Regions from separate parts of the Marinomonas rhizomae genome, predicted to be linked through region 2. Evidence: predicted binding sites of a transcription regulator. Region 2 holds the regulator's gene; the other holds the start of a gene.
What was found. Region 2 encodes FliA, which starts transcription of late flagellar genes. Its sites were predicted from a motif close to CTAAAGTTNNNNNNNNNNCNGCCGATA; they were not measured.
Positions count from the first base shown of each region.

Region 1 (19,131 bases), 130 kb from region 2:
TCAGGTCGATCAGTAAAAAGTTTAAAAAAGCTAAATCCTCACTTTACGACAAAAGAATTGCGTAGTAAGCACGCAAAGAATCAAAGTCTATTTCGTTACTTTAGGCAAGAATTAAACGATCAGACAAGAGAGTATATTCTTGCTCATAAAGATCGTTTGGGTAGAAATCGGGTTGAAAGTAGTGGGAGTGAGAAAGGCGCTGGCGAAGTTACTGATACAGACGTTCAAGCCTTAAAAACTGAAACTTCACAAAAAAAGGTTCAGGAAACGAAGTTTAGCCCCACCTCCTTTGATGATGAAATTATTACCGCATTCAAGCTATTTAAAGGCGGTCATGCTTTATTATCGGCGCAAGTTGAGCGATTTAAGCATGGTGATCAGTTGGATATGGTTGAATTGATTAAGTTTTGTCGTCGTTTGATTGAATCCCACTCTCGAAATAACTTCTCCTTATTGGCCATTCGCCATATAAAAGATCCATCTATTTATTTAGAGCAGCATGCAATGGGGATGGCAGTACTCGGTATTCATTTTGCCAAGGCGATGAAGTTATCTGATGCTTATGTTGAAGTGATCGCACTTGGAGCCTTGTTATTAGATTTAGGGCGGTTCCGTCTGCCAATGGTTATGGTAACAAAAGCAACGAAAATGACCGATGCTGAGTTTGATTTATTTCGTAAACATATAAAGTTTGGAGAGCAGATCTTGCAGCAATCTGAGAATGTTCCCAAAGCGGTTTATCAGATGTTGTCTGATCATCATGAAAAAATTGATGGTTCGGGATATCCAGAAGGTAAGCAAGATCAGGAAATTTCTGTTTATGGGAAAATTGCTGCCATTATAGATGCTTATGATGCAATGACCTCAGAGCAGCCTCATAAGCATTCAATCGGACCGATTAAAGCGTATAGGCAGATGAAAAAAGAGTCTGGGTTAGCATTTGATAAGCAACTGCTTTCTGTGTTTTTACGAAGTATTGGGAGTGTTCCAGTAGGGTCTTGTGTTTCTCTTTCTAATGGTCGTGTTGGCTTTGTTTTAACTCTGAATAAGTCCTTTAAACCTTCTTTAGTTCGTCAGGTATACAGCGTAACGAATAAAGCATTTGTGGGTGCGTCGGACATTGAGTTAAATAATTCTAGCCTTCGAACAGATATTGTGATTGAAAAAGAAGTGGATCCACAGGTGTTAGGTTTACAATTCATTAATCACATTTCGTAATTTTTTCCGACTCGTTCTAAACTTCACTCCTTAATACTCTGTTATTTTTTTTGTATGTTACTTAGTGAGCTTTCTTAAAGGCGGCATTTCCTATGAATGCCGCCTTTTTTATCTAAATGAATCTCTTTTACTTGTTTTTTGACTTTTATTCTAAAGTTATCCCTTCTTTGTTCGATAACCGTTTGTGCGTTTTTATTGCGTGATAAAAAATAAAAAAAGCATAAAAAGTACAAAAAATATTAAAGGTTACCACTCTTGTGTCGATAACTTTAATAAGAGACAAAAACCCCAAAAAACCAATTAAATCAGAGGGTTGTCTTATTGTTATAATTCTTAGGAGAGAAGAAAATGGCTTTATATGTAAACACAAATGTGTCCTCGCTGAATGCTCAGCGTCAATTAACAAGTAGTGGTAAAGCACTTGATACAGCTTACCAAAGATTATCTTCAGGCCTTCGTATTAATAGTGCAGGAGATGATGCTGCTGGTTTGCAAATATCTAACCGTTTGACGTCTCAGATTAATGGTTTGAACCAATCTGTACGAAATGCAAACGATGGTATTTCTCTAGCGCAAACTGCTGAGGGTGCCTTAGAAGAAACAACAAATATGCTTCAACGTATGCGTACTTTATCTATTCAATCAGCAAACGGTTCAAACGCTGATGAAGATCGTATCGCACTACAGCAAGAAATGGGGCAGCTTGCCCAAGAAATTAACCGAATTGCAGACATCACCACATTTGGTGGTCGTAGTCTTCTTGATGGCTCATACCAAGGTATTTTCCAAGTCGGTGCCGATGCAAATCAAACCATTAGTTTTTCAATGGAGTTTGGTGGTGTAAATAACTCTATTAACCTTGCAGGAAATGGTGGCTTTACTATTTCTGGCCTGACTTCTGGTGTCGCTTATGAAGAGCCTGAAGAGGCCAAAAAAGAACCTGTGCAAATTATTCCTACAGAGGAAGGTGGTTTTGTTAACCAGTACGGTGATGCGATTAACGAGCAAGGCCATTTAATAGATGACAATGGTGATTTAATCAATGAAGAAGGTCAGCGTGTCAATGAAAATGGCATTCTGATTAACGAAAACGGTGAGTTGGTTAACGAGGAAGGAAAAAGAGTCAATGAGAGTAATGTGCTTATTGATGATCAGAATCGCCCGATTAACGCCAATGGTGTATTGATTGATGAAAACGGTACGCCAATCAATGAAGACGGTACACGAAAAGAAGATGTGCTTAATGAAGACGGCACAATTTCCAAGGCTGATGGAACGACTGAGCTTAAAGATGGCAGTATTGAGTTTCCTGATGGCCGAGTGATTCAGCCTGATGGATCTGTTGTGCATCCAGATGGAACTATAAATCATCCGGATGGTTCGGTAACGCAACCTGATGGAACTGTGGTTCCTGCTGAGAAAAAATACGGTCAGCCATTGATTACTGCAGAGTCTGTTTCGATAACAGATGTTAAGAATTCGCAAAGTATGATTGCTATGCTGGACACAATGATTCAAGCGGTTGACTCTAAGCGAGCTGAATTGGGTGCGGTGCAGAACCGTTTCAGTTCAACAGTGAATAACTTGTCTAGTATTTCAGAAAACGTTTCTGCTGCCCGCTCTCGTGTTCGAGATGCCGATTACGCTGCTGAAACAGCGGCATTAACGAGTTCACAAATTATTCAACAAGCCAGTACGACTATCTTGGCGCAAGCCAACCAAAGACCACAAGCGGCTTTGGCTTTATTAGGGAATTAATAGGTTAGACGTTGGGGCCTTTAGTATTGGGCTTCAATTAAAGATTCGAGTTCTTCTCGGAATACAGGCTACTTCTCTCTCCTAGAGGTGCCTTTTCAGCCGGGTGATTTTTCACCCGGCATTTTTTTGCCCAAATAATGAGATCGCAATCAGTTTTGTATGTTTTTCGATCAGTTTTCAGTGGTTTAAGGCTTATGCCAAAGACAGTTAAGGTTCTATCAGACTGACTTTGAGATTGGCTTTTGGTGGTTAAGATTGTGTCGTTAAAAAGTAGGTGTAGATATACCTTGCTTTATATGGCTTCTCTATCTGGCTTAAAAATTAACAGAGTGTTTGGTGGGGATACTTCTATCCGAATGAAGCTGAAAAATCGGTTTGTGTTGGCTGTTTTTGTCGAGCTGAGTCGACTTTTTATCAAAAGTAGCTTGCCTTCGCATCTGCCTTACATATCTAGCGTTTTATGCTCAGGCTTCCTTGCCTATGGATTGCATTGTTCTCACTTGTATTTGTTCAATGTGTTTGGGCGCGGGAGACGAGATGAATAGCTGTATTCTAAAAGACTACGTTTTATTGCGACATATTGCTGTCCGTCACTTATTAATTGCTTCTTTTATATATGAGGTGATTGCCTGTTTAGTGTGTCGATATTATTTATTTTCTTTCTGGCTCGGTCTTGCTAGCTACTTTTCTCAGGTTGTTCGTTCTTTAGGCTTTATGTCGAGCGTGTCTATTCTGTATAGGTGGAGGGCTGTGAATGGATAGCAATATTATCCGCGATTATTTCTTACTGAGTCATTTTGTCTTCCTGGGGACTCTATCTCAATGGCATTCATCTATCTGTTTAATGCTGCAACTTTTTTTACGCTTTTTAACCTTTAGACCAAAAGTGTTCATTCCGCATGCACGGAGGGTTCTAAATGAATAGCGACATTACTTGCGATGATTTTTTACTGTGGCGTTCGGTCGTTCGGTATCTATTGGGACCACAACCTCGACGGTGTTCACGTGTCTGTTTAGTGTTGTCCGCTTTTTTAGGCTCTCTGGGTATTGTGCCGAGGGTGTTCATTCCGCATGCACGGAGGGTTCTAAATGAATAGCGACATTACTTGTGATGATTTTTTACTGTGGCGTTCGGTCGTTCGGTATTTATTGGGGCCACAACCTCGACGGTATTCACGTGTCTGTTTAGTGTTGTCCGCTTTTTTAGGCTCTCAGGGTATTGTGCCGAGGGTGTTCATTCCGCATGCACGGAGGGTTCTAAATGAATAGCGACATTACTTGTGATGATTTTTTACTGTGGCGTTCGGTCGTTCAGTATTTATTGGGACCACAACCTCGACGGTGTTCAGGTGTCTGTTTAGTGTTGTCCGCTTTTTTAGGCTCTCTGGATATTGTGCCGAGGGTGTTCATTCCGCATGCACGGAGGGCTCTAAATGAATAGCGACATTACTTGCGATGATTTTTCGCAGCAGAGCTGGGTAGTTGGGCATTTATTGAAGGCTCTACCTCAACGGTGTTCATGTGTCCTATTTAATTTTTTTTGTGAGCTCTGGATATTAGGTTAAGAGTGATCATTCCGCATGCTCGGAGGGTTTTAAATGAATGGCAGTGTTGTCAGTGATGATTGTTTGCAGCGGCACTTAGTTGTCTGACGTTTATTGCCTATTGATCTATCTTAGTGACGTTTGATGACGATGAAAGGCATTTATTGGAAGTGGGTTTATGTGTTTTTTTGATCGTGATTTTTAGTGGCAAAAAAGTGTTCTTTTTAGGTGGTGCTGTGCCGCTTATGGCAATAAAAAGACGCAATCTAGAGGTGTTATTTAGAGGCGCTATTTAAGGGGGGGTCATTAATTGATGGGGGAAAGTGATTTTCAAAGAAAAAAGTGCGCGTTTTTGGCTTTTTTTAAAGAAATTGAAAAGATTTTTCTCAAAAAAGATTTTCATTAAAGATTTTTAAAAACAATGAGTTAGGCGGTTATTTGCCGCTTTATGGGAATTTTTTTACCGATTGAGGGAAAAATAATTCCTAAATTGACTAAAGGTTTTCAAAGTATTGTCGAAAACCTTATACGAGCTGCTTTTTGCAGGATTAAATGAAAACTAGGAGGCTATAATGGCTTTATACGTAAATACGAATACTTCATCTTTAAGTGCGCAGCGCCAGCTGATGAAATCAGGAAACACGTTAGATACCTCTTTCCAGCGCTTGTCTTCTGGTTTGCGTATTAACAGTGCTGCAGATGATGCTGCTGGCTTGCAGATTTCTAACCGATTAACATCTCAGGTTAATGGTTTGAATCAGGCTGTTCGTAACGCCAATGACGGTATTTCTGTAGCGCAAACTGCGGAAGGTGCGTTGGATGAAACGACAAATATGTTGCAGCGTATGCGTACTTTGTCTATCCAATCTGCAAACGGATCAAACTCTGATGATGACCGTAAAGCGCTCCAGCAAGAAATTGGTCAGCTATCTCAAGAGATTGACCGTATCGCCTCTATCACAACCTTTGGTGGACGCGCTATACTTGATGGTAGTTACAATGGCGTATACCAAGTAGGTGCCGATTCAAATCAAACAATCAGTTTTGATTTGAGTGCGGGTGATAACCAAGATTACGCAGGTAATGGTGGTTTCACTATGGCTGGTTTGTCTTCAAATGCGGCTGATGAAGCTAAGTATCAAGAAGATATGGCTGCTTATAACAACTATTCAGCTCAAAAAGATGCTGCAAAAGCGGAAGCGAGAGCGCAAGCAGAAGCAAATGGTGAAGAATACGTAGACCCTGAAATTCAAGCAAAAGCGGATGCAGAAGCTCGTGGTGAAGTTTATGTAGATCCTAATGCTCCTGAAATGCCAGAGCCACCAGCTAGCCGTTCTAGTAGTTTTGGTGATCCAGAGCAGGGTTTTGGTGTTCCATCAGTAACGACAATGGCCAATGCACAAAGCATGATTGATATTCTTGATGGCATGATTTCTGCCGTTGGTTCTAAGCGTGCCGAGTTGGGTGCGGTCCAAAACCGTTTTGGTTCCAGTATCAGTAACTTAAGTAACATTACTGAAAACGTATCTGCTGCACGTTCACGTGTACGTGATGCTGACTTTGCGGAAGAAACAGCTAAACTAACAAGTGCTCAGATTCTTCAACAAGCGAGTTCATCTATCTTAGCTCAAGCAAACCAACGTCCTCAAACTGCGTTGTCTCTATTGGGCTAAAATTAGTGAAAACGAAAAGCTGGGGCCTTGTTCCAGCTTTTGTCTCATTCAGAGGACTAGTGTATGTCTATTAATTCTAGTGATTTTTCAAAACAGTCTGTGGGCGTTGTTGCTACCAGACAAGATCAGCGTATGGGGGAGCAATTTAAAGCGCAGCGTGAAGCGAATGCTAAAGCTATTCAAACTTCAGCCGATAGTAATAAAGCGGAAAATAAAAGCAGTGATAATCAGAAATTTGCTGATTCGCCTAAGATTGAACCTGAAAAAATTGAAAATGCAAACCGTAAAATGTCTCAGTTAAATGTTCAATTATCCTTTGAAATGACTGAAGACCGTAGCAAAAATATCGTTAAAGTTTTAGATCAGGCTACAGGTGATGTGGTTCGCCAAATGCCGACAGAAGAGTTTCTTAAAATGTCGGAAAGAATTGATGCTATCATGAACCAATTAAGTGACGTGAAAGGCACCTTAGTTAATAGTGAGGTGTAATCTACTGTAAATAAAAGGCGTTGAAACTAGGAGATTTTGTATGGCTATTGGCTCATTAGGTGCTGGATCTGGTATTGATCTTGAGTCTCTAGTAAGTGATATGGTAAGTGCCAGAAGAGACACAAAAGTAAAATTATATGAAAATAAGTTGGCGAATTACGAAGCCGAGCTTTCTGCACTTGGTTCAGTTGGCTCTGCAATAGATAATTTTAAAACTTATGTAAAAAACTTAAATGATGATGACCTTTTTTCAGGCCGTAATGCGGTTGTTGAGCAAAAAAGTGGTAAAGAGTCTTTCACAGTTACTCCTGGTAAAACCGCTTCTACAGATAGCTATTCCATTCAAGTCAATCAGCTCGCGAAAGGTAGTCGTTTAGTTTCAGATATTTCGTCTTTTTCATCACGAGATGAAACGGTTACTTCGTCTGGTGGTAAGCTCACATTAACAGCTGGTGATGAAAAACTTGTGCTTGATGTTAAACCTGATACAACATTATCTAAACTCCGAGAGCAGATAAACTCAGAGGGAAAAGATTTTGGAGTGTCGGCGAACTTAGTTGACGATGGTGAAGGGCATATGTTTTTTACCATTACCTCAACTAAAACAGGCGCCGGAAATACTCTAAATATTGATAGCGACAACTTAACTTTGGACAGTGCAGCACTGGGTGGTTTTTTCCCTGGTTTGAGTGTTCCTGAGGGAGGTGAAGCGCAAGATGCATCTATAACCGTTGACGGCATTTCTGTACGCAGTGACTCTAATGACTTTGATGATGCTATTGCAGGCTTATCTATTAAGGCATTAGATGTTTCAAAAGAGCCCGCCAAGGTCGAAGTGACCTACAATAAAGAAAAAGTTGAAGAAAGTATTCAAGGTTTTGTTAATTCCTACAATGATCTAATTGCTGTTTTTAAGCGCAATACTGCAAGAGGAGCCGTGCTAAATGGCAACAGCATGATCCGAAATCTAAGCACCTCTTTAGCGGGTGACTTAATGTCTAATCATGCCAGTCCTGGTAGCCCATTTACTTCTATTTTTGATGTTGGCGTAGAGCTGCTGGATAACGGTACCCTTGCTTATGACAGTGAAAAATTTAACCGTGCCGCAGATACAGATTTCGACGGTGTGGCTTCTCTGTTTGTTGGGAGCGATGGATTAGCAAAATCTCTTGATAACTTGTTAGGTAGCTATGCAGGCCCAAGAGGAATGAATAGTACCCTAAAGGATTCCGTATCTAAGTCGATAAGTAGTACAGAAGAGTCACTTTCTGACTATGAGGCACGCATGGAGAAGTATGAAGCATCTTTGCGCAGTAAGTTTACAAGCTTGGATACACAGCTTGCAAACATGAATGCTCAAGGTGATTATCTCAACTCAATGCTGAATAAATTGTAATATGACGACGTTGTCGTTTTAGTAAATATTTTGAGGTTGTTTTATGTACGGGAAAAAAGGGATCCAGGCCTATAAAAAGGACTCTATTAAATCCGATTTAGCCTCGGCAGATCCTCATAGAGTCATACAACTTTTAATGCAAGGTGCTTTAGAGCGATTGGCGTTAGGAAAAGGCTGTATGGAGCGTGCAGACTGGGCTGGAAAAGCCGCCGCTTTTACTCGCGCAATTGAAATTATTAATGCGCTAAGAGATGCGCTAGATCGCGACGTTAACCCTGAGCTTGTTGATAATTTAGATGGTTTGTATGATTACATGATCATGCGTATCAATGAAGCTAGTGTGTCTAAAGATTGTGCGGTTATTGACCAAGTAATTGGTTTGATTTTACAAATTAAAGGCGCTTGGGATCAAATCACTGAAGCAGATAAACAGCAAGCTTACAGTGGTGTAGATGATATGACTGCTGGGGCAGTTAATGCTTGATATAGACCAGTTGACCCTGTTAACTGATGCGTTAGAAGAAGCGGTATCATTAGAAGATTTAGATGAAATTCAGCGGTTGTGCGCAGAAAATAATGATTTTATATTTTCTTTGGAGCCCGACAAAAAAAATGCTTTAGTGAATGAAAAATTAAAGTGTCTTATTAAAGTGCACCAGTCAGCAATTCTAATAGTTAAAAACACCCACAAAGCTATGCATAATCAACTATATCAATCCATCAAAGTTCGTAAGAGTGTCAGCAAATACAAAGGCGTGAAGCATGCAGAATGAAGACAGTGGCTCCAATATTAAGCATGCTGAGGAATTTCTCGCTACGTTCAAAGAAGGCGTCGCAAGATTAAGAGAAAAAGACCAAGAGTTGACGGATCGTTATATTAAAAACATGGCGACTTTTTCTCAGATCATGCCGCATATTTATGATGAGCTTAAGGACTATAGCCCTAAAAAGCGTTATGTATACTTGGAAGAATCGGGTGACATGAATGTTTTTAGAGAAGATATTGGCGTTCCTCTATTTTCAAAAGACCCTAGAGCTCAAGCTAAAGATAAGGTCGACTACGCGCTTTCTAAACCTGCCAAAACACTTCTTAATCTAGAGCGCTCGGTTAATAATGAAAGCCGCCATGTTTTTTACAGCAATAAAATCCTCGACGAAATTGAAATTCAATCTGCTGGTTTAGTGGAACAGAAAGAGTGGCCTGAGTTTGCCGGTGCCGCTATTGTTTTTGGAATTGAGTTTGGTTATCAACTTGAATTGTTGCTAAATAGCAGGGAAATAAAACACCTCTACTTGTATGAGAGTGACTTAGACTTTTTTCACTACTCTTTATACGCGATAGACTGGGAAGAGATACTCGATAAATTTAACCGCGATGGTCGAACCGTTCATTTTTTTCTAGGTATCCAGCCGGATGAATTTACAGACATTTATCTTCTTCAGTTACAAGAAAACGGTTATTTCTTGGCTCCAGAAACCTATTTGTTCATGGGTTACAAAAGCCCAGAAAATAATAAAGCCTTAGACTATTTTAAAAAGCATTATTCCCGCCAAGTCATGGGCTGGGGATTTTTTGACGATGCTTTAATTGGTATTGCCCAAGGTTTAAGGTCGCTTCCCAAGACGAAAGTTGCCCATTTTCAAGGGCGTGAGTTATTGCCTAAGTGGGTGATCAATGTCCCCGTTTTTATTCTGGGTAACGGCCCTTCACTTGATCAAGGGATTGAGTTGATCAAAGAAATTCGTGGGCAAGTTTTGTTGATTTCATGTGGTTCGACCATTAATACTCTTAGTAAGCTAGGAATTGTGCCCGACATTCATGTAGATATCGAGCGAATGAAGCAGACGGTTGATAAATTTTTGTTTTTAGACAAAGAGTATCTAAAAGGGATTTGGGGGCTTAGTGTCGATGTTATGCACCCAGAATATTTTGATTATTTTGATCGATCAGGGATGGGCTTAAAACCTGGTGAGGCAATAACCTCATTAATTTTGGCACATGCGCGCGATCAAGGCGATGATAAAAACTATGTGCAGTTAAATTACTGTAATCCTATTGTTGCTAACTTAGCCCTATCTTATGTGCATTTATTTGGCCTTAACAATGTCTATTTCTTAGGTGTTGATAACGGATTTAAAGACAAAGATACTCACCATTCTGTGCACAGTGGTTATTATAAAGATGGCAAAGAATCGGGCTTTCAGACTTTTCAAGAAGCCAAACTGGTAGAGCGAGAAGGTAACTTTGGTGGTACCGTTTATGCAACAGGCATCATGGATACTTCTAGAGTACAGCTTGAGTCTCTTATACGCTCTTTGAAAAAACGTCGTAATTTTGAAAGCTTTAACTTGTCTGATGTGGCAAAAATTGAAGGTGTGACGCCTCTTTTGATTGAAGATGTTCTTATTACTGATCCTGAAATTGACCATAAAAAAGTCATTGATTTGTTGGAAAATGCATTTTTCACTGAACCGCCGACTGCCGTTTTGCAACAAACGACGGATAGTCTCATTTCTGTAGACGATTTTCTAAAAATTAGTAAAACTCTTCAAAGCGGCTGGGACGATTCAATCAAAACTCGGGAAGACGTTTGTAATTTACTTTGGTCTTATCATCGCGAAATCTATTTTTTACGAGGCAGTGTTTATCGTCACATTCATGACTTATTGATCGGTTCTTTCACTTATTCCGCTTTTTTAATAGTACAGTTCTTATTTAAGTTTGAAGACGAGGCGGCAACGGTTGCTCGTGCCCGTCATTTGTTCACGCCTTGGTGTGAATTCCTTGAAGAAATGCCAAGTATGCTCCAGCAAGCCTCTGACTATGTAGATAAAGGCAACGATCACTTGATTACTTACTACAACGGTTAATTATGTTCGAAGCTATGTTTGAAAAAATGCCTTTTATTATTGCTGAGTTATCGGGCAACCATGACCAAGATTTTGAACTTGCTAAAGCCATGATTCACGCTGCGGCCGACGCGGGTGTAGATGCTATTAAGCTACAAACCTATACACCAGACACTATGACGCTAGATGTTCGTCATGGTGAGTTTATGGTGTCTGAAAGTGACAGTTTATGGCGTGGTTCAAACCTTTATGATCTTTATGCCAAGGCGTCGACGCCTTGGGAATGGCATAAGCCTTTGTTTGAGCTGGCTGAGTCTTTAGGCTTGGTGGCATTTAGTTCGCCTTTTGACCTCAGTGCGGTGGCATTTTTAGAATCCATCGATGTGCCCTTATATAAAATCGCCTCTTTTGAGATGACCGACATCCCGCTAATTCAAGCCGTTGCACGAACCGGTAAGCCTATTATCATGTCCACGGGCATGGCAAGCGAAGAAGAAATCGCGGAAGCGGTAGCAACCATTCGAGTCATTGGCGATAACCCGTTAACCTTGCTTAAATGCACTAGTACGTATCCTTCTAAAATAGAAGACTCTAACTTAGTTACCATGGCGGATTTAGCGGAAAAAACTGGTTGTCCTGTTGGTTTGTCCGATCATACTCAAGGCCTAGGCGCGGCGGTTGCAGCAACGGCACTGGGTGCCACTGTGATTGAAAAACACTTTGTGTTGGATCGTAGTGCCGGCGGTGTAGATGCTGAGTTCTCCATGGAGCCTGCGGAAATGAAAGCGCTGGTGGTTGCTTGCCGTGCGGCAAAGGCCGCGCTTGGTACGGTGACTTATGGTGGTTCAGATGCCGAGCAAGCCGCGAAAAAATACCGCCGTTCTATTTATGTGGCTATAGATTTGCCCGCTGGCACCATATTGACCGAAGAACACCTGAAAATCATTCGCCCGTCGTTCGGTCTAGCGCCTAAACATTGGCCCGACGTATTAGGCAAAACATTAGTGGCGGATGCGCAAAAAGGTCAGCCGCTTACTTGGGAAATGATGGCGTGAAACTTTTGGTGCGAGCCGATGCCTCTGTCGACATCGGCATGGGGCATAGGGTTCGCTGCCAAGCCTTGGTCCACGCTTTTACTCAATTAGGTTGGCAATGTCAGTTTGTTGTGGACCGTCGATATCAAGCCTTTGCTTCCCCTGATGATTGTTTTATCGGTGGACAGTCTGAACAAGACTCTATTGAAAAAAAAGTTGCTAAAAAAGAGGGCAAAACAGAGTTTTTATCGTTGGCGCAACAAGCTGACTTGGTCATCTTAGATCATTACGACTACAGTGCCGATGATATTGCTCAGCTTTATCAGTATCAAACAAACCTTCTTGTATTGGATGACATGAATGACAGGGGCGAGTTTCCCGCCAAATGGTTGCTTAACCCTCTGCAACAAGACTATTCCAAGCACATTGAGTTTCCATTAGTAGGAAGTCGTTATGCGTTGTTAAGGCCGGCTTTTCAACAGCTGGACGAAAGCCAAAGCTCGCCAGAACAACTGCTTATTACCCTTGGTGGAACCGACCCGCTTGCTTTAACCTTGCCTATACTCAATGCCTTATTGGTGTCCAATTTTCCTACAAAGTACATTCAGGTGTTATTGGGTGCGAATGCCAAAAATGCAGATCAAGTGATCCATTTTTGTCGAGTTAATAATATCGCTTTTGAGCAAGGTTTGGCGGATGTTACGCCGTTAATGAAGCAAGCCAAGATGGCGATCTCTGCCGCTGGTGGTACTTTATTTGAACTTGCCTGCATAGGCGTGCCGACCGTTTTTGCTCAAGTCGCAGACAATCAAACTCGTTCTCTTCAGCAGCATGTTCCACTGAATTGGTGTCGTTCGGTTCGGTTTGATAACATTGTGGAAGACGTTCGACAGCAACGTGTGAAGCTATTGGTTGAAGAGGTTAACCGTCACTGGCTGGATATTGAGTGGCGGCAAGAAGCTAGCAAAACGGCTAGGAGTTTGGTTGATGGAGAGGGTGCCAATCGCGTGGCAAAAACCATTAACTCATATTTTTCAGCGCCATGATTTGCGTTAAACGCAACCAATCCTCCTCGGTGTCCAAATCTTGAATTCTGTGTCTTGGTAGCAATAAAGGCTTAGATTTAGCACCAAAAATGTCTTCATCAAACCAGTCTTGTGTACTTGCCCAATAAAACTGCCCAGCATCGTGAATAGCTTCAGTTAGATCTTGTGAGCGCTTGCCAATGTGTTCAGGGAACATAGGCGCTAGTTCGCCATTTTTTTGAATATGAAGCGCACGCTGAATAGGGAAAGCAAACGTCGTAGCAGAAAAGCAAAAGGCAGTGGATTCGTCAAGCTGTGCCAATCCTTGCTGTAAATCTCTTGGTGTCAGCATTGGGCAAGTCGCATAAATCAAGCAGGCTTGGTCTGGTGTTTTGTCTTCATCGATTAAACAGCGTAATGCGTGCTGCATAACGGGTGTGGTGCCAGTCATATGATCGGCTAAGTCAGCAGGGCGAAAAAACGGTGTTTCGGCACCAAATTGTCGAGCAACTTCTGCAATTTCCAAGTCATCGGTAGATACAATTACTCGATCAAATAGGCCGGAAGCAATCGCGGTTTCGATGGAGTAACCAATCAAGGGTTTACCATCCAGCAAACGAATATTTTTCCTTGGAATGCGCTGAGACCTACCGCGGGCTGGAATCACAGCGACTCGATATGGTGTTTGATCGTCTATATTGTTCTGCAAAAGAGAAGCATCTTTCATTGGTTAGGCACTCATCACACGATTTGCAATTAAAGCGTGTTTCAGAATTAGCGCCACTCGCTCTTGTTGGGCATGGGTTAAGTCGGCAAAAAGCGGCAAGCTCAGAGTGCGAGCATAGTAATCTTCCGCATTAGGGAAGTCGCCTTGTTTGAAGCCTAACTCTTGATAATAAGGTTGGGTGTGCACGGGAATATAATGCACCTGAGTGCCAATGCCCGCTTGGCGTAAAATATCAAATACGCCTTTTCTAGCTGCCTTGTTGTGCTCAGGTAAGAGAATCGGAAACAAATGCAGTGCTGAATAATTATCATCTGCTTGATAAGGCAAGGTAACAGGCAGGTTTTTTAGCAAGGCCTCATAGTTAGAAAATTGCTGATGACGACGTTCAATAAAGTCATCCAAGCGTGATAATTGAGACAAGCCAAGCGCGGCCTGCAATTCCGTCATGCGGTAATTGAAGCCCAGCGTGTGCTGTTCATAATACCAATCACCTGACATTTGCGTTAACTCGTCTGGCGATTTGGTTGTGCCTTGCGAGGCATGAGTACGCATGTGCTTAGCGAGTTTATTGTCGTTCGTGACGGCCATGCCGCCTTCTGCGGACGTGATGATTTTCACTGGGTGAAAGCTGAAAATACAAATATCACTGAATGCTCCGTTGCCCACATAATTGTCTTGGTATTTTGCCCCAATCGCATGGGAAGCATCTTCTATAATACGAAAACCATATTCTTTGGATAACGCATGAATGGCGTGCATATCGCAGGATTGACCGGCGAAATGTACTGGAATTACGACTTTTGGTAATTTGCCTTGTTCTTTCGCAGTGACTAATTTTTCAGCCAGCTTATCTGCGCACATGTTATAGGTGTGAGGGTCGATATCGACAAAATCCACGCTTGCACCGCAATAGCGTGCGCAATTAGCGGAAGCGATAAAAGTGTTAGGCGATGTCCAAACCGTGTCACCCGCTCCAACTCCCAATGCCAAGCAAGCAAGGTGCAAAGCGGATGTGGCACTGTTTGCGGCCACACCATAACGAGCGCTTACCTTTGTGCAAATAGCTTGTTCAAATTCGCTGACACAAGGGCCTTGAGTCAAAAAGTCAGAGCGTAGCGACTTTACGACGGCCGCAATGTCGTCTTCGCTAATGGATTGGCGACCGTAGGGAATAAAATCAGTGTGCGTCATCGAAGGTCAAAATCTCTTCAATACTTAAAAAATGTGGGTTGCTACCAGATTGATATTCATAACCGGGTTCAACCATTTCGCCCGTTTCGCCTAAGCGATTGTGCGCAAAATCCATATCGTCTTGATAAAATTTGATGCTTGGCGAAATCACATAATGGTCGCTAAATTCATAGGTATGGAAAGAGTCATCTCCAGGGCACATGACTTCATGGAGCTTCTCTCCTGGGCGAATGCCAACGTCTTTAGTTGGGATATTTGGCGCATAAGCGGCCGCCAAATCCATGATGCGTACAGAAGGAATTTTAGGCACGAATATTTCGCCACCATGCATGCGGCGGAAGTTTTTCAATACAAAATCCACCCCCATTGGTAGGGTGATCCAAAAACGCGTCATGTCTGGATGAGTAATTGGAATCGATTCAGCGCCATCGGCAACCAGCTTTTGGAAGAAGGGGACAACTGAACCACGTGAGCCAACAACGTTGCCATAACGAACCACAGAGAAGCGTGTACGACCTTGGCCGACCATGTTGTTAGCGGCAACAAATAATTTGTCAGATGCGAGTTTCGTCGCGCCGTAAAGGTTGATTGGAGCAGCGGCTTTGTCAGTTGATAAAGCAATGACCTTTTCAACGTCGTTTGCAATGGCCGCAGCAATCACATTTTCGGCGCCATGGATGTTGGTTTTAATACATTCCATCGGGTTGTATTCAGCAGCGGGTACTTGCTTCAGAGCAGCGGCATGAATAACAAAATCCACATCGCGCATAGCCTGAGTTAAACGGTCTTTGTCACGCACATCGCCGATAAAATAGCGCATGCAACCAGCATCAAAGTCTTGTTGCATCTCGTATTGTTTCAATTCATCACGTGAATAAATAATCAGTCGCTTAGGTTGGTAATTGGCCAATAGAGTTTTCACATACTGACGGCCAAAAGAACCCGTGCCACCAGTAATAAGAATGCTTTTGTTGTTAAACATGTTATGTACCAACCTAAATAATGGAATTGAAGCGCCCAAAACGCGTCGCCATTGTACTAAGAGCTTCGTTACTATATCGACTACTTTAGGCTAAACATTAATGAAATCAAGGAACTGCTTCTGTTTATGAGTGCTTAAGCAATTTATTTGTTCTTTCGCGATACACAATCCTCAATATGATCATTCACCATGCCAGTTGCTTGCATAAAGGCATAACAAGTCGTGGCGCCCAGGAATTTAAAGCCTCTTTTCTTCAAATCTTTGGCGAAACGAGTGGATAGTTCGGTCACAGCGGGCGCGTCTGTATGATGGCCGATTGGGTTATCAATGATTTTGTTATCGCTAAACGCCCAGTAATATTCGCTAAACGAGCCGAACTCGTCAGCAATGTTTAAAAAGGCTTTGGCGTTGTTAATGGTGGCTTCTATTTTTGCGCGGTGGCGGACAATACGTTCATCCAGTAGTAATCGCTCTACGTCGGCTTCGGTCATGTTAGCGACTTTTACAGGGTCAAAGTTGTGAAAAAGCGCTCGATAACCTTCTCGCTTGCGTAAAATAGTAATCCAGCTTAGACCTGCTTGAGCGCTTTCTAGTACAATGCATTCAAACAGCGATTGGTCGTCATAAATAGGGATTCCCCATTCTGTATCATGGTAATGAATGTATTCGGGAGATCCTAAACACCAAGCGCAACGTATATTTTCCATTTATGACACTCCAAATTTGTAATCGCGACTGACGAATTGTGAATAAATCATATCAGAACTTATTCCAAACAGTGGTCTGCTAAGGACGAAATAGTATGAAGTTTACACCGACGTACAGCAAAAAAGATGTAGAGGTATTGGCTGACGAATGTCTTTATAAAGGCTTCTTCGAAATGCGTAAACTGACTTTGAAACATAAAAAATTTAACGGTGAATGGAGCCAGCCCATGACCCGAGAAATGATGGTGCGAAACGACGCAGTGTGCGTACTATTATTCGATCCTGTGGCGGATAAAGTGTTATTGATTGAACAATTTCGTCCTACAGTATTGAGAAGTGAATCGCCATGGTTGCTAGAGTTGGTGGCTGGCATGGTGGAAGAAGGCGAAAGCGATGAAGATGTCGCACGCCGTGAGACCTTTGAAGAGGCCGGTGTAACAGTTAAGCGTCTTGAGTATATGTTTAAGTTTGTGCCATCTCCAGGCGGATTGGTGGAGTACTTGCGCATGTATGCAGGTGAATTCGACTCAAGCCTTGTTGATACCATAAAAGTTCATGGTTTAGACGAGGAAAACGAAGACATTAAATTGCATCTTGTTTCGTCTGACGACGCTATCGGTTTGCTTAAAAATGACATTGAAAACGCCAGTACTATAATGGGGCTGCAGTGGTTTGCATTAAATAAAAACGATCTAGTAAAACGTTGGTGTGCTTAAATCAATGAAGTCAGATAGAGCCGTTTTTACAAATAAAACCCCGTTGTTGCAGCCAATTATTGGCCTCGTTTCTTTTGTCTTTATGTGCGGTAACGTACTTTTTTGGACCTTGTTAGCTCATCTCGTAGCGCCTTTATTATTGTTAAAGAATACGCGCTACGAAAACATGGCTGAACGCTATTTTAATCGTTTGTATGAAGGTTGGGTTGCTTCTTGTGAGTGGTGGTTTCATAACGTCTTAGAAGTAAGGTGGGAAATTGATGAAACCATGAAAACAGATTTTGATAATTGGCATTTGATTATTGCGAATCATAGGTCCTGGGTGGATGTGTTTGCTCTTTATGCGCAGTTGAAAGGCCGCCGTCCTTTACCAAGAGTATTCATGAAGCAAGCTCTCATTTGGATGCCTTTTGTTGGTACAGCAACATATATAATGGGGTTTCCTTTTATGAAGCGCTATACTAAAAAGCAAATTCAAAAGAACCCCAAATTAGCCGGAAAAGATTTAGCCACAACAAAACGTTCTTGCACGCGCTTACTTAAGCGCCCCAACTCAATTATGAGTTTTGTGGAAGGTACGCGTTTTACCGAGCAAAAACACCAAAGACAGGCATCACCTTATCGTTGTTTGCTTAAACCAAAGGCTGGCGGCATTAGTTTTATATTGCAAACTATGCCAGAGGCCATAAAGACTATTACGGATATCAATATTCTGTATGAGCAAAAGACAGTGACAGGTTGGGATCTGCTCTGCGGGCGCACCGGAAGAGTTAAGTTAATGGTACGAGAAGTCACCGTGCCAAATGCCATGCTAGTACCTGAATATCAGGCTGCAGGCAAAGATAGAGAACACTTTTTTACTTGGTTTAATCTATACTGGCACGATAAAGATATACGCATGAATTATCAGCTAGACGCCTTAAGACAGGTTGCGGTGGATGACTCAGAGCAAAATTTTTCAAAAGGAAACACGTCGCAAGAATGACAGATACTATGAAGACAGAGAAAACATCAAAACAATACGTGCCAGACTTGGTTAGTTTACAGATGCTCGGCGAGTTAAATTATCGTCGCTTGGGTAAGCTTATGCGTGGTCAAGAGGAGATGGATTCTTGGAACTTTTCCGTTCATAGTGCGGGGGACCAAGAGAGTCGGTTACGCCTTACATTGGGCAAAGAAAGCCGCTTCACCTCTGAAATTGCGTTAGAGTTTGGCCCTGAAATGACTGAAAAACTTCTGTTTAAGACAACATTGTCTATGACTGTCCGCTTGTACCATGATGTTGGCATTGCAGAGATTACCGATGGTCATCGACAATACAGAGGCGCATATCCTTATCCGAATGATGCCATGTTGCATCGAGACGAGAAATTTCGCTTAAACCAGCAATTGGCCGATTTGTTAGAACTGTGCTTGAAACATGGTCATCGATTGAACAACACCTTGTCTTTTCAGTTTGCCTAACCCTGACGTTAACCTTAATAATTTAAGTAAAGAGAAGAGAACTTTTTGACTGCTCTATTGTATATCCATGGTTTTAATAGCTCAGAACGCTCTCATAAGGCGACTGTGTTGGGTCAAGCAGTCAAAAAAATAGGCTTGCCTGACGCTCTTATTTCTCCACGCTTGTCTTGGCAGCCAGCAAAAGCTATTGAACAACTAGAAAGCATAATTGAAGCTAACCAGCAGCAAGGCCTCACGCTAATAGGCAGCTCTTTGGGAGGCTTTTATGCCGCGTATTTGGCTGAAAAATATCGTTTGAAAGCCATTCTTGTGAACCCTGCAGTGCAAGCTCCCGTCTTGCTACAGGACTTTCTTGGT
Region 1 covers NZ_CP073343.1:3,418,206-3,437,336, reverse strand. The annotation lists gene KDW99_RS16210 (HD-GYP domain-containing protein) at 1-1,218, shown strand, start outside; partial or broken gene KDW99_RS16205 (flagellin N-terminal helical domain-containing protein) at 1,567-2,047, shown strand; partial or broken gene KDW99_RS16200 (flagellin) at 2,701-2,976, shown strand; gene KDW99_RS16195 (flagellin) at 5,093-6,193, shown strand; gene KDW99_RS16190 (flagellar protein FlaG) at 6,257-6,682, shown strand; gene fliD (flagellar filament capping protein FliD) at 6,723-8,078, shown strand; gene fliS (flagellar export chaperone FliS) at 8,122-8,562, shown strand; gene KDW99_RS16175 (hypothetical protein) at 8,555-8,851, shown strand; gene KDW99_RS16170 (motility associated factor glycosyltransferase family protein) at 8,841-10,949, shown strand; gene pseI (pseudaminic acid synthase) at 10,952-11,983, shown strand; gene pseG (UDP-2,4-diacetamido-2,4,6-trideoxy-beta-L-altropyranose hydrolase) at 11,980-13,008, shown strand; gene pseF (pseudaminic acid cytidylyltransferase) at 12,983-13,714, opposite strand; gene pseC (UDP-4-amino-4,6-dideoxy-N-acetyl-beta-L-altrosamine transaminase) at 13,718-14,905, opposite strand; gene pseB (UDP-N-acetylglucosamine 4,6-dehydratase (inverting)) at 14,892-15,887, opposite strand; gene KDW99_RS16140 (DNA-3-methyladenine glycosylase I) at 16,031-16,594, opposite strand; gene KDW99_RS16135 (NUDIX domain-containing protein) at 16,690-17,310, shown strand; gene KDW99_RS16130 (acetyltransferase) at 17,315-18,295, shown strand; gene KDW99_RS16125 (DUF1249 domain-containing protein) at 18,292-18,774, shown strand; gene KDW99_RS16120 (YqiA/YcfP family alpha/beta fold hydrolase) at 18,820-19,131, shown strand, end outside.
Region 1: a site for FliA is predicted at 5,015-5,041, ahead of KDW99_RS16195 (flagellin). Genes of this name have one in related genera too.

Region 2 (13,375 bases):
TTGATAGTCAGCGTTATTGGCAGCTAGTATTACTTGGTGGTTGGATGTTTGAAAAGGCACTACTGATTGTAATGCCTTTGGCTGTTGCTGTATTGGTGATTAACTTGTCTTTCGGTGTCGTGGCCAAAGCATCTCCGCAATTGAATGTTTTTGCGTTAGGGTTCCCAATCATAATGTTATTTTCTTTGTTCTTTTTCTGGATTATGTTAGATGACTTCTTGAATATCTACTTGTTGTTTTTCGGAGAGATGATTGACTGGATGCAGACAACATGGGGGATTCGTTTAAATGGCTGAGAATGAAGACGGTAGCGAAAAGACGGAAAGTGCCAGTAGTAAGAAGCTTCAGGATGCTCGGAATAAAGGTAATCTCCCCCGTTCTAAAGATCTAAGTTCTGCTCTTTTGTTGATTGTTGCTGCTGCAACTATATACGGGACAGGCACTTTACTTGTGCGTGACTTAGCCGTTTTATTTGACTTTAACTTTCTTGTTGATAGATCGGATGTATTTGATTTAAATCGCATGGTTTTTCATCTCTATGAGTCCGTCGTTGCTATGATGGATTCTATGGTCTTGTTGATGTCTGTTTTGGCCGCTGCTGGCATTATCGGTAGTATTGCTCTCGGTGGTTTGAATTTCGCTTGGGAGCCTTTGACGCCAAAGCTCAGTAAAATGAGCCCAATAGCAGGTCTTAAACGAATGTTTTCCGTTCAGTCTTTGGTGGAGCTTTTAAAGTCTATTGCTAAAGTGACGTTGGTTGGTGTTATTTCTGTGTTGGTGGTGAATTATTTTTTGCCTGAAACGCTTGGATTAACTTTCCAGTCTATAGAGCTGGCTATTGCTCATGGTATTGATATTGTTATTTGGTCTTTCGTCTTTGTGACGCTTGCTTTGGCGTTGATTGCGGCAATTGATGTGCCTTTTCAGGTATGGTCACACAAAGAAAAGTTAAAAATGACTAAGCAAGAAGTGAAGGATGAATATAAGCAGCAAGAAGGTGATCCTCTAGTTCGAGGTCGAATTCGTCAGTTGCAGCGGCAAGCTGCGATGAATCGCATGATGTCTGATGTGCCAAATGCGGATGTTATTATTACTAACCCAACACATTTTTCCGTAGCTCTAAAATACGATCAAACTGGCGGTGTTGCGCCTGTGATGCTCGCCAAAGGTGGCGATTTTATTGCATTGAAAATTCGTGAAGTCGGCAATCACTATGATATCCCTGTGATACAATCGCCCGCATTAGCAAGGGCAATATATCACCATACTGAGATCGGTGATGAGATACCAGAGGGTTTGTTTAAAGTGGTGGCACAACTGTTGGCTTATGTGTATCAATTGCGCAATGCTCGCATGGGGGCGCCACACCCAGAAGCGATGCCAAACTTAGATGTGCCTGATGAATTTCAGTGGGACGGTAGTTAATCATGTTTTATAGCTTTTCTTCCAATAAGGATGTCGTGTGAATTTTGACCGCGGCCGACTTACTGGGCAGGTTCAAGGGATTTTAAGTGGGAATTTAGGTATTCCTATTTTGTTGTTGTCGCTGTTAGCGATGATGATTTTACCTATTCCTGCTTTTTTATTGGATGTCCTTTTTACTTTTAATATTGCCTTAGCCATTGTTGTGCTTTTGGTCGCTATCTATTCCATGCGGCCTTTAGATTTTGCTGTGTTCCCTACTGTTCTTCTAGTATCTACATTAATGCGATTGGCGCTTAACGTAGCGTCAACTCGCGTGGTGTTATTGAATGGTCATGAGGGTGGTGATGCGGCCGGTAAGGTTATTCAAGCTTTCGGTGAAGTGGTTATTGGTGGTAACTACGTTGTTGGTTTTGTTGTCTTTGCCATTCTGATGATTATTAACTTTGCCGTTGTTACCAAAGGTGCTGGCCGTATTTCGGAAGTAAGTGCGCGCTTTACCTTGGATGCAATGCCCGGTAAGCAGATGGCAATTGACGCCGACCTAAATGCCGGCATGATCGACGCAGATCAGGCTAAGCAGCGTCGTACTGAGATTGCTTCCGAAGCTGAGTTTTATGGCTCTATGGATGGTGCCTCGAAGTTTGTGAAAGGGGATGCTATTGCTGGTCTGCTTATTCTGGGTATTAATATCATTGGTGGTTTGTCCATTGGTATGGCGCAGCATGACCTTTCTTTTACAGAGGCTATCGAACGTTATTCATTGTTGACGATTGGTGATGGCTTGGTTGCTCAGCTTCCTTCTTTGATGCTTTCTACTGCAGCTGCAATCATGGTTACTCGGGTTAACGAGACGGGTGATATGGGCGGACAGATTGTTCGCCAAATGTTTGGTTCCTCAAAAGCGCTGTATGTAGCTGCTGGTGTGATGACGATTATGGGGATCGTTCCAGGTATGCCGCATTTTTCATTCTTGTCCTTGGCTGCATGTTTGGGTGGTCTTGCCTATTTTCTTGAGTATCGTAAGAAGCAGAAACCTAAGCAAGGGCCGAAAAGTGCTGGTAAAACGTCAGCAGACAATCCAGTTCCAGCTGAAGTGAAAGACCTGAGTTGGGATGATGTGGCTCCTGTTGATATGCTTGGGTTGGAAGTGGGTTATCGTTTGATACCTTTGGTTGATAAAACTCAGGGTGGTGAGTTGCTTGCAAGAATTAAAGGTGTGCGTCGTAAGTTATCTCAAGACTTAGGTTTTTTGGTGCCGAGTGTGCATATTCGGGATAACTTAGATTTGATGCCGAATGCCTACAGAGTTACCTTGATGGGTGTGAGTTTGGCAGAAGCTGAAGTTCATCCGGATAAAGATTTAGCAATCGATCCAGGTCAGGTATTTGGTTCGATTGATGGTATTGCAGGTAAAGATCCATCATTTGGTTTAGATGCCGTTTGGATTGATCCTAAGAAAAGAGATCAGGCACAGACTTATGGCTACACAGTGGTCGATGTGAGTACGGTTGTTGCGACTCATATTAATCAGATTATGCACAAACATGCCTATGAATTGATTGGTCATGATGAGGTTCAGCAGCTGTTGAGTCTTCTGAAGCAGTACAATCCCAAATTGGCAGAAGAGTTGGTGCCAAATACGGTGCCTTTGAGTGTTCTGTTAAAAGTACTGCAGAATCTATTGATAGAGGGAGTGCCGTTAAGGGATATGCGAACGATTGCTGAATCAATTATGGGGGTTCAACCAAAGACTCAAGATCCTATGATATTGACTGCAGCAGTGAGAACATCATTATCACGTTTGATTATTCAAACCTTGGCTGATGGGGTTGAGGAAATTCCTGTGTTAACGTTAGAGCCTCAATTAGAGAAAATGCTGATGCAGACGGTTCAGCAAAGCCAGCAGTCTGGGATTAAAAATGAAGAGGCATTAATTTTAGAACCGCAAATGGCAGAGCAGTTACAGTCATCTTTGCGTCAGTCTGCCGAGCAGCAAGAGGCAATGGGAAACACTCCTATATTAATTGTGTCTGCTCCTATACGTCCTATGTTGGCGCGTTTTATGCGCTATGGTATGGTGAATATGTCAGTACTTTCTTATCAAGAAGTGCCGGATCATAAACGTATTACTGTGGTAGGTGTTATAGGTCAATAATATCTACCTATTAACGTGATGGATTGTATCTATATTTATTGTAATCTTTCGGGTAAGCTATGGATTTGTAAGAAAAATAAACTGGAAGGATTAAGTTATTCATGCAAATTAGGCGGTTTCGAGCACCTGACATGCGGCAAGCGATACGGAAGGTTCGTGATGCTGTAGGCCCCGATGCGGTCATTTTGTCAAATCAGCGTCTGCCTACCGGTGAGATAGAAATAGTTGCCGCTCTAGATTACGATGGATCTTTGCCTTCTAGTATGACTTCAAAGCGCTCGCCTGCGCCTCGTTCAGAGCAATATGCAGACCCAAGTGCAGATTATTTAGAGCGTATTGAAAGAGCAAAGCAACAGACTACTGCCCCGCAAAATACTTCATCTTCAAATACATATTCAGAAAAACAACCTGCAACTCAGTTCGAAATGCCTCCTTTGTCGAAGGATAAAGAGGATCCAGCTGTCGAAGAAGCATTGTCAATTCATAATAGTGAAAGTGCTAAGCAACTACGAGAGATGGAACTTGAACTTAAAAATGTTCGAACTATGCTAGAACAGCGTCAGCAAACTGACGGCAAAGCTGATGCAAAAGAAAATGCAGTAGAGTTACGTGCTAGGGAGAAGTTAAAAGGTTTAGGTTTGTCTGAATTTGTCGTGTCTAGATTGATTGATGATATTGATTTAAAAGGGCGAGAAGATGACTGGAATCGTTTGCTTGCCCATTTAGCTGACTATATTCCTGTTCGTTCTAGTTCTTCAGAATTAAAAGGCTGTATTGCGTTTATGGGACCTACTGGCGTTGGTAAAACAACAACGATCGGTAAAATTGCCGCCCAACACGTTTTAAAACATGGTTCTGAAGGTGTTGTCTTAATTACTACTGATACTTACCGTATTGCTGCCCATGAGCAGCTGCGGACTTTTGGGCGTATATTAAATGTCCCAGTTGAAGTAGTGAATGAATACTCTGACTTAAACGAAGTTTTGGCAAAATATGCTAATTATTCTTTGGTGCTTGTTGATACAGCAGGTATGAATCCAAGGGATTCGAATCTTGAACGACAGCTTCTAATGATGAAGCGTGCGCGAGCAAGTCTTAAAAAATTATTAGTATTACCTTGCACAAGTCAAAGGCAAGTATTAAAAACAGTTGTCGATGTTTATTCTCAAGTTCAATTAGATGGTTGTGTTTTAAGTAAGCTTGATGAATCAGCTTCACTTGGTGAAGCTATTAGTGTAGTTATTGAAGAAGGTTTACCTGTTGTATATATCGCAGATGGCCAAAGAATTCCAGATGACATAGAGCCAGCTCGTGCACATAATTTGATTAGTAGGGCTGTGTATACCGCAGAACATTACAGTCAGCTTTATGGGTCACTAAAGTATGGTAGTTAGTAAAATTTTGTTATTACTGAAAGCGTTGCGCGAAACTATGTAGTACAGTTAGTTAGCGCAACTCACTTAAATGGTAAAGGTTGCTTAGACTATTTTATGCAAAGCAAGAATGGATATAACACATACTCTAAAAAAGCAACGCTTTCGATTGATGCGATTGTTGAGCAATATGGGTATTTGGTAAAAAAAATTGCTTACCATCTATTGGCGCGTTTGCCCGATAGTGTGGATGTTGATGATTTGATTCAAGCTGGCATGATGGGGCTTATTGAGGCCTATAAGCGCTTTGAGTCGACCAAGGGTGCTAGTTTTGAAACTTACGCCGGTATTCGTATTCGCGGCTCCATCATGGATGAGGTGCGAAAAACAGATTGGGCCCCTCGCTCGGTTCGTCGCAATGGTCGAGCAGTTGCTAATGCAATAAAAGAGTTAGAAGCTAAGTTGGGCCGTGAAGTGTCCGATATGGAAATAGCGGCTCATATGAATATAAGTATGGATGAATATCACGACATGATTCATTCATCTATGTCTACTCAGTTGTTTAGTTATGAAGAAATGCTAGACTCTGATACAAATAATTTAGATAGTGTCGAATCTGAGGTAGAAAATTCACCTTATTCTTTAGTAGAAGATGGCGGTTTTCAAAATCAATTGGCGAAAGAAATTGATGAATTACCGGAAAGAGAAAAATTGGTTTTGTCTCTTTATTATAATGAAGAGCTTAACCTGAAAGAAATTGGTGCTGTGTTAGGCGTTAGTGAATCTAGAGTCAGTCAAATTCATAGTCAAGCGGCTATGCGATTGCGAGCTCGATTAAGTGATTGGCGAGATTAATTATGAGTTATGGAATAATACCTTTGGGGTGTGGAGGTTGCATTGGATAAAAACATGAAGATCCTGATTGTTGATGATTTCTCGACAATGAGACGTATCATTAAAAACTTATTACGGGATTTAGGGTTTACCAATACAGTTGAAGCGGATGACGGAACAACTGCATTGCCTATACTTCAAGCTGGAACAATTGATTTTCTTGTGACCGATTGGAATATGCCTGGAATGACAGGGATTGAATTGCTTCGTGCTGTTCGTGCTGATGAAAAATTGAAAAGCATTCCTGTTCTCATGGTAACGGCTGAAGCTAAGCGTGACCAGATTATTTCTGCGGCTCAGGCTGGGGTGAACGGTTATGTTGTTAAGCCTTTTACTGCAGTGGCTCTCAAGGAAAAAATTGAGAAAATATTCGAACGAATAGACGCTGCAAAATAGGGAGCTTAGATGTCGAATGTATTGGGATCTGGACTAGTGGATTTTGAAAACCTAGTAAAAGATGGTGCTGTGGATCTTTTAAATCACATTGAAGTCGGTGATTTCAGTGGTGCTATTAAAGTAATCCAAGAGTTAAGCGAAGCTCGTCATAAAAGCTTTTATAACGAAGTGGGATTTTTAACTCGAAGTCTGCATGATGCTATTCGTGATTTTCAAGTCGATTCAATGGACTTAGTTGTTGGTGAGGGTGGAAAAGATTCTGCTACTAAAATTACTGACGCCTCTGACCGACTGAATTATGTTATAGAAACAACTAGTGCGGCGGCCAATAAAACTATGGACATGGTGGACAGTAGTGTTCCTGTGGCCAGTGAGTTACAAAGTCAAGCAAGGGAGTTGCGAAAAGACTGGAGTCGACTAATTCAGCGAGACTTAACACCTCAAGAATTCCGAGACTTATATAAGCGTATTGATGTATTCCTATCTTATGCTGATGACAGTGCCACTACCTTGCATTCAAACCTCAACACAATTCTTCTAGAGCAAGGTTATCAAGACCTAACGGGTCAAGTGATCGCTAGAGTGAATGATTTAATTCGAGATGTAGAAGAAAAACTTGTGCATCTCGTTGCTGTTGCTGGACGCGTTGATAGTATCTCGGGGATTGAACACCAAGAGAAAGAGTCTGAACACGATGACACTCGTGGTCATGGCCCAGCTATTAATAAACAAAACAACCCTGAAGTACTGAGTAGTCAAGACGAAGTAGACGACTTGCTATCAAGTCTTGGTTTCTAGAAGGAGCTGAGGATGAGTTTCGAGGTCGATGAAGAAATTTTACAAGATTTTTTGGTAGAAGCTGGCGAAATCCTAGAGCAGCTTTCCGAACAACTAGTAGATTTAGAGCAAAATCCTGACGATAAGCAACTGCTTAACGCGATTTTTCGTGGTTTTCACACGGTAAAAGGTGGTGCTGGATTTTTACAATTAAATGCCTTGGTTGGTTGTTGTCATTATGCTGAGAACGTTTTTGATATTTTAAGGAACGGTCAGCGTAAAATAGATTCTGATTTGATGGACATTGTTTTGCAGGCACTTGATGCTGTAAACGAAATGTTCGAGGTTGTTCGTGCTGGTGGTGAGCCTGAGCCGGCTTCACCAGAGCTGATCGCTGCGCTTGCAGTATATGCAAAACCGCCAACCGCAGAAGAGCTTGCTAGTGCAGATGATGAAACGTTAGATGAAGTTGAAGAGATTGCCGAAGAGCAAGCTGACTCTGATGTTGAAGAAACTGAAGAAGTTGTTTCTGCTGCGGTTGAATCTGTTGATATTTCTGATGATGAGTTCGAATCTTTATTAGATGCCTTGGGCGATACTTCGAATGAAAATGACGAAGTAGAAAGTGGTTTAGCAGAAGAAAGTAGTGCAACGCCAAGAACTGACGACGAAATCACTGAAGATGAGTTTGATGCATTATTGAACCAACTTCATGGCAGCGGTGCGCCTGGAATTAATGACGAGCCAGCTGATAACGCTAGTTCAAATGATACATCTTCTGATGAAATTACCGAAGATGAATTTGAGGAACTTCTTGATAAGCTTCATGGAGAAACGCCTCCAGCAAATAAGAAAGAAGACACACCTAAAGACGATGCTAAAAAGGCAGAGCCTAGTGCCGGTGCAGAGTCGGACTTAATTACTGAAGACGAATTTGAATCTCTATTAGATAGCTTGCAAAGTAAAGGCGGTTCAGATAAGTCAGAAGCTCCTGCAGCTAAGAAGCCTGAACCTAAGGTTGCTCAAGCCAAGCCAAAAGCTGACCCGAAACCAGCTCCAAAGCCTACACCTAAAGCACCAGAGCCTGAACTCAAAGAAAAAGTTAATACTCCTGTTACCCAAGAAGCAACAGTGCGAGTAGATACAAAACGCTTGGATGACATAATGAACATGGTTGGTGAGCTTGTATTAGTTCGAAACCGTCTTGTTCGTTTGGGACTCCAAAGTGATGATGAATCTATGGGGAAAGCGGTTTCAAACTTGGATGTTGTTACGGGTGATCTACAAAACGCCGTAATGAAAACTCGAATGCAGCCAATCAAAAAAGTATTCGGCAAGTTCCCTCGAGTGGTTCGAGATTTGGCCCGCAACCTGAAAAAAGAAGTAAATTTAGAGCTTCGTGGTGAAGAGACAGATCTGGATAAAAACCTCGTTGAAGCACTCGCCGATCCGCTTGTCCACTTGGTTCGAAATTCGGTTGACCATGGTGTTGAGGCACCTGATGTTCGTGAAGCGAAAGGCAAGCCAAGAGTTGGCCATGTTATTTTGTCTGCAGAACAAGAAGGCGATCATATTTTACTCTCCATCGATGATGATGGTGCAGGTATGGACCCTGATGTGTTGCGTAAAAAAGCCGTTGAAAAAGGCTTGATGGATGCGGATGCAGCAGAGCGTTTATCTGATGAAGAAGCATTCAATTTGATTTTTGCACCAGGATTTTCAACAAAAGTTGAGATTACTGATGTGTCTGGTCGTGGCGTTGGGATGGATGTTGTTAAAACAAAGATCTCACAGTTAAATGGTACCTTACAGATTAAATCTGTCCTTGGACAAGGGTCTAGATTTATCATCAAAGTGCCATTAACGCTTGCTATTATGCCGACTCTGATGGTGACGCTATCAGATCAAGCGTTTGCGTTTCCATTGGTCAGTGTTAACGAAATATTCCATCTAAATTTGAAAAAAACCAATGTGGTAGATGGTCAGCAAGTGGTTGTTATTAGAGGTAAAACTTTACCAATTTTCCACCTAAAAAGCTGGCTAATCAAAGGGAATAGTCGAGATGACTTACCTGCAGAAGCACATGTGGTTGTTGTTCAGGTTGGTATGAGTGAAGTGGGTTTTGTTGTAGATCAGCTTGTTGGTCAAGAAGAAGTGGTTATAAAACCATTAGGTAAAATGTTGCAAGGTACCGCTGGTATGGCAGGTGCAACAATTACAGGTGATGGTCGTATTGCATTGATTCTGGATGTGCCTAGTATGCTTAAGTGTTACGCATCTAGGTAATATTTTTTTCATTTAGGGGATGTGATATGCCTGTTAAGGTGCTGGTTGTTGATGATTCTGGTTTCTTTCGTCGCCGTTTGGTCGAAATTTTTGAAGCCGATCCTCGACTAACCGTTGTAGGTACTGCAAATAACGGACGTGAGGCAATAGATAAGGTTCAATCCTTATCTCCTGATGTTGTTACTATGGATTACGAGATGCCTGTTTTAGATGGTATCGCCGCTGTAGTTAACATTATGAAGCTTAAGCCAACACCTGTACTGATGTTTTCCTCATTAACTCATGAGGGTGCAAAGGTTACTCTAGATGCCCTAGAGGCTGGTGCTGTTGACTTCATGCCTAAGAATTTTGAGGATATCTCTCGAGATTCAGCTGTAGTGAAACGTGCATTGGTAGATCGAGTATTAGCGGTTGCAAGAACTCGCTTAGCAGGTGATAGAAAACCTGTTGCAGCACTTGCTCCACGTGAGGCACCTAAGCCGATTGTGACTGAACGTGGCGTTATTATTCCACGTATGAGAAAGCGAGTGAGCCTTGTCGCTATAGGTACATCTACGGGTGGTCCTATGGCTTTGCAGGCAGTGTTAAGTAAACTGCCTAAGGATTTCTCCGCTCCTATCGTATTGGTTCAACATATGCCAGCGGCCTTTACTGGGGCTTTTGCTGACCGATTGAATAATATCTGTCAGATTACGGTGAAAGAAGCCAAAGATGGTGATCGTTTGCAGGCTGGTGTGGCGTTATTGGCGCCAGGTGGAAAGCAAATGATGATTGACCCTCGAAATGGTGGTTGCGTTCGTATTCTTGATGGTGATGAACGACTTAACTACAAACCTTCAGTTGATGTTACTTTCGGCTCAGCATCGAAATGCTATCCAGGAAAAGTATTGTCTGTTGTTATGACTGGGATGGGCGTTGATGGTCGTGAAGGTGCTCGTATGCTGAAAAGTTCGGGCTCAAGAGTTTGGATTCAAAGTGAAGAGTCTTGCGTGATCTACGGTATGCCAATGGCTGTTGAAAAAGCAAACTTAGCGGATGATATTATTGATTTAGACCATATCGGTGAGCGTATTGCACGTGAGGTTGGCTAGTGGATTTTGTTACCTTAGCAGGACTATTAATTGCATTCAGTTCAGTATTTCTAGCTAACTGGTTAGGGGGAGGAGAGATCGTACTCCTTCTAAACCTTCCATCCGCTATCATCGTTATTGTTGGTAGTATTGGCGCAACACTTATTCAAAGTAGCATTCAAGAAGCAGCTCGTGCTCTTGTGTTGATTAAGTGGAGTCTTTTCCCGCCTGTTTATGATTTCAATTCTGCTCGTGTATTAATAAACAATCTTGCCCATAAAGCGAGACGACTTTCTCTGCTTGCTTTGGAATCTGATATTGAGGCGTTGGGTAACCGTTTTACTAGTCGAGCTATGCAAATGGCTATCGATGGGACTGATCCTGATTTATTAGCTGATAGACTTCATGATGACGCCGTTCGTATTTATGACAAACGGATGAAGAGCGTGTCATTTATAGAGTCGATAGGCGGGTATGCACCTACTTTAGGTATCATGGGGTCTGTACTGGGCTTGATTCAAGCTATGGCTAATTTGGACAGCCCAGAAGCATTGGGTCATGGTATTGCCGTTGCTTTCGTTTCCACTCTATACGGCCAAGGCTTTGCGAATCTGGTTATATTTCCTATCGTTAAAAAATTAATGGGCTATGTTGATAAAGAGCTTCTTTATCATCAGCTACTAATTGATGGTATCTGTGGCATTGCTACAGGCAAGCATCCATATCGATTAGAGTTAGAGCTAAATACCTATGAGTGATACTCCTCCTCGGGTTTCAAAGCGCCGTCGGATGGCGACTAAGTCGCCAAGGACGAACATGCAGGGGCGAGACCGTTGGATCCTTTCTTATGCAGACTTTATCACTCTGCTTTTTGCTTTTTTTGTGGCGTTGTACTCTCTCTCATTAAAAAATTCCGGTGATGAACAGCGTTTGAAAGAGACGTTGCATGGCGTTTTTGATGCTGTTCAGAAGTCTATTAAGCCTATCAACATAGGAGAACCTATTGTTGGTGAGCCAAAAGATGTCGAAGTGGTTGAGGCAAAACCAATTCCAGCTGCACCTCCGACTATAGAAGAGAGTAATTCGTCTGCTGTGTATGCATTGCTAAGTCAAGTTGTGGAAAACCAATTCTCTGGGTTGCATGCATCAGGTCAGATATCCGTTACTGAATCGGCGGATTGGGTAAGCTTGGAGCTGAAGTCTGGTCTATTGTTTGGACAAGGAGAATACGACTTAACGAATGAGGCGGTCGCTTTGTTGATTTTAGTTGCCAACATATTAAAAGCGTATCCTTCAGTTATATTGGTTGAGGGTAATACAGATGATTTGCCTGTTAACTCAAGACGTCTAATTTCGAATTGGCATTTGTCTAGTTTACGTTCTTCTTCTGTTGTGGATGAATTGGTTTACAGAGGGGTCGATCCAAAGATGATCGCACCAATCGGCTTTTCCAGTGAACATCCTAAGGTAAGAAACACCAATGATTATGCTCGTCAGCAAAATCGTCGTGTAATATTGCGTATTAGTAAGCGTAAGGCCGATAATCTCTATGATTACTTGTTTCAATAGCGTGTTACTGTATATGATTGCAAGCAATTCGTAAGCAAAATAACAGCATAGGGTATCAGGGGAGTCAGAGTGCACATTTGGGCAGTGGCGAATCAGAAAGGCGGCGTTGGTAAAACGACCACAGTAGTTTCATTAGCAGGGTTGTTAGCTGATGCTGGCCATCGGGTATTAATGATTGATCTTGATCCTCATGGGTCACTGACCAGTTACTTCCGCTTTGATCCAGACTCCATAGAAAAAAGCGCGTACAGTCTATTTCAAGCTACTGGAAAAATCCCAGAGGATTTACCGGCTTCGCTAATTCTAGAAACAGGCCATCCTAATTTATCTTTAATGCCTGCGTCGACAGCGTTAGCTACTTTGGAGCGTCACGCTCAAGCGCAAGGTGGTATGGGATTAGTTATTTCTAAAACGTTAGCGATTTTATGGGATGACTATGACTATGTGTTGATTGATAGCCCTCCAGTATTGGGAGTTTTGATGATCAATGCTTTGGCGGCTTGCCAGCAGTTGGTTATACCTGTGCAGACTGAGTTTTTAGCGATAAAAGGGTTGGAAAGAATGGTCCGTACATTGACCATGATTAACAGAGCAAGAAAGCGACCAGTACCGTTTTTAATAGTGCCAACTCTTTTTGATCGCCGTACTCAGGCTTCTAATAAAAGCTTACGTAGTTTAAAAGATACTTATGAAGAGTTGGTGTGGCATTCAGTAATTCCTGTTGATACAAAGTTAAGAGACGCTAGTACAGCAGGTATTGCTCCTTCAGCGTTAGATCCGAATGCTCGAGGAATTAAGGCTTATGCAAGTCTGATGGATTCTTTGCTGAACCCAGCGGGATAGTAACAGTTTATGAAAGATACAAAGAGTAAAGAGCAGACGTTAATAGGACCGCAGATAGCCGTTCAACGTTACCTTGATGACCTATTACAAGAAGCGACTTCTGAGCCGTCTGTAAGCGAGGTTGATGAAGCTGAATCTATGGCCGATGGGGAGCCAGACTTTAGTGAACCTGAGGCCGCCGATTTAGGCGATGGACTTACTGAAGAAGAGCTTTCGTCATTAGATGCTTCATTTCACGATTTTGAAGAAGCGATTTCTGCTCAAGTTGATGGCTTGCCAGCAGATTCTGAAGAGCACAATATTATTCAGCCAGAGCCAGAGCCAGAGCCAGAGCCAGAGCCAGAGCCAGAGCCAGAGCCAGAGCCAGAGCCAGAGCCAGAGCCAGAGCCAGAGCCAGAGCCAGAGCCAGAGCCAGAGCCAGAGCCAGAGCCAGAGCCAGAGCCAGAGCCAGAGCCAGAGCCAGAGCCAGAGCCAGAGCCAGTTAAAAAAGTCTCAAAAACAGATCCTTTGCCATGGGCTGTAGGGAGATTCGAATGTTTGCTGTTTTATGTTGGTGGCTTGAAACTCGCTGTTCCCTTAGTTGAACT
Region 2 covers NZ_CP073343.1:3,286,360-3,299,734, reverse strand. The annotation lists gene fliR (flagellar biosynthetic protein FliR) at 1-296, shown strand, start outside; gene flhB (flagellar biosynthesis protein FlhB) at 289-1,425, shown strand; gene flhA (flagellar biosynthesis protein FlhA) at 1,463-3,580, shown strand; gene flhF (flagellar biosynthesis protein FlhF) at 3,682-4,974, shown strand; gene KDW99_RS15550 (RNA polymerase sigma factor FliA) at 5,071-5,808, shown strand; gene KDW99_RS15545 (chemotaxis response regulator CheY) at 5,863-6,243, shown strand; gene KDW99_RS15540 (protein phosphatase CheZ) at 6,253-7,041, shown strand; gene KDW99_RS15535 (chemotaxis protein CheA) at 7,054-9,306, shown strand; gene KDW99_RS15530 (protein-glutamate methylesterase/protein-glutamine glutaminase) at 9,333-10,397, shown strand; gene KDW99_RS15525 (flagellar motor protein) at 10,397-11,134, shown strand; gene KDW99_RS15520 (OmpA family protein) at 11,127-11,945, shown strand; gene KDW99_RS15515 (ParA family protein) at 12,015-12,788, shown strand; gene KDW99_RS15510 (chemotaxis protein CheW) at 12,798-13,375, shown strand, end outside.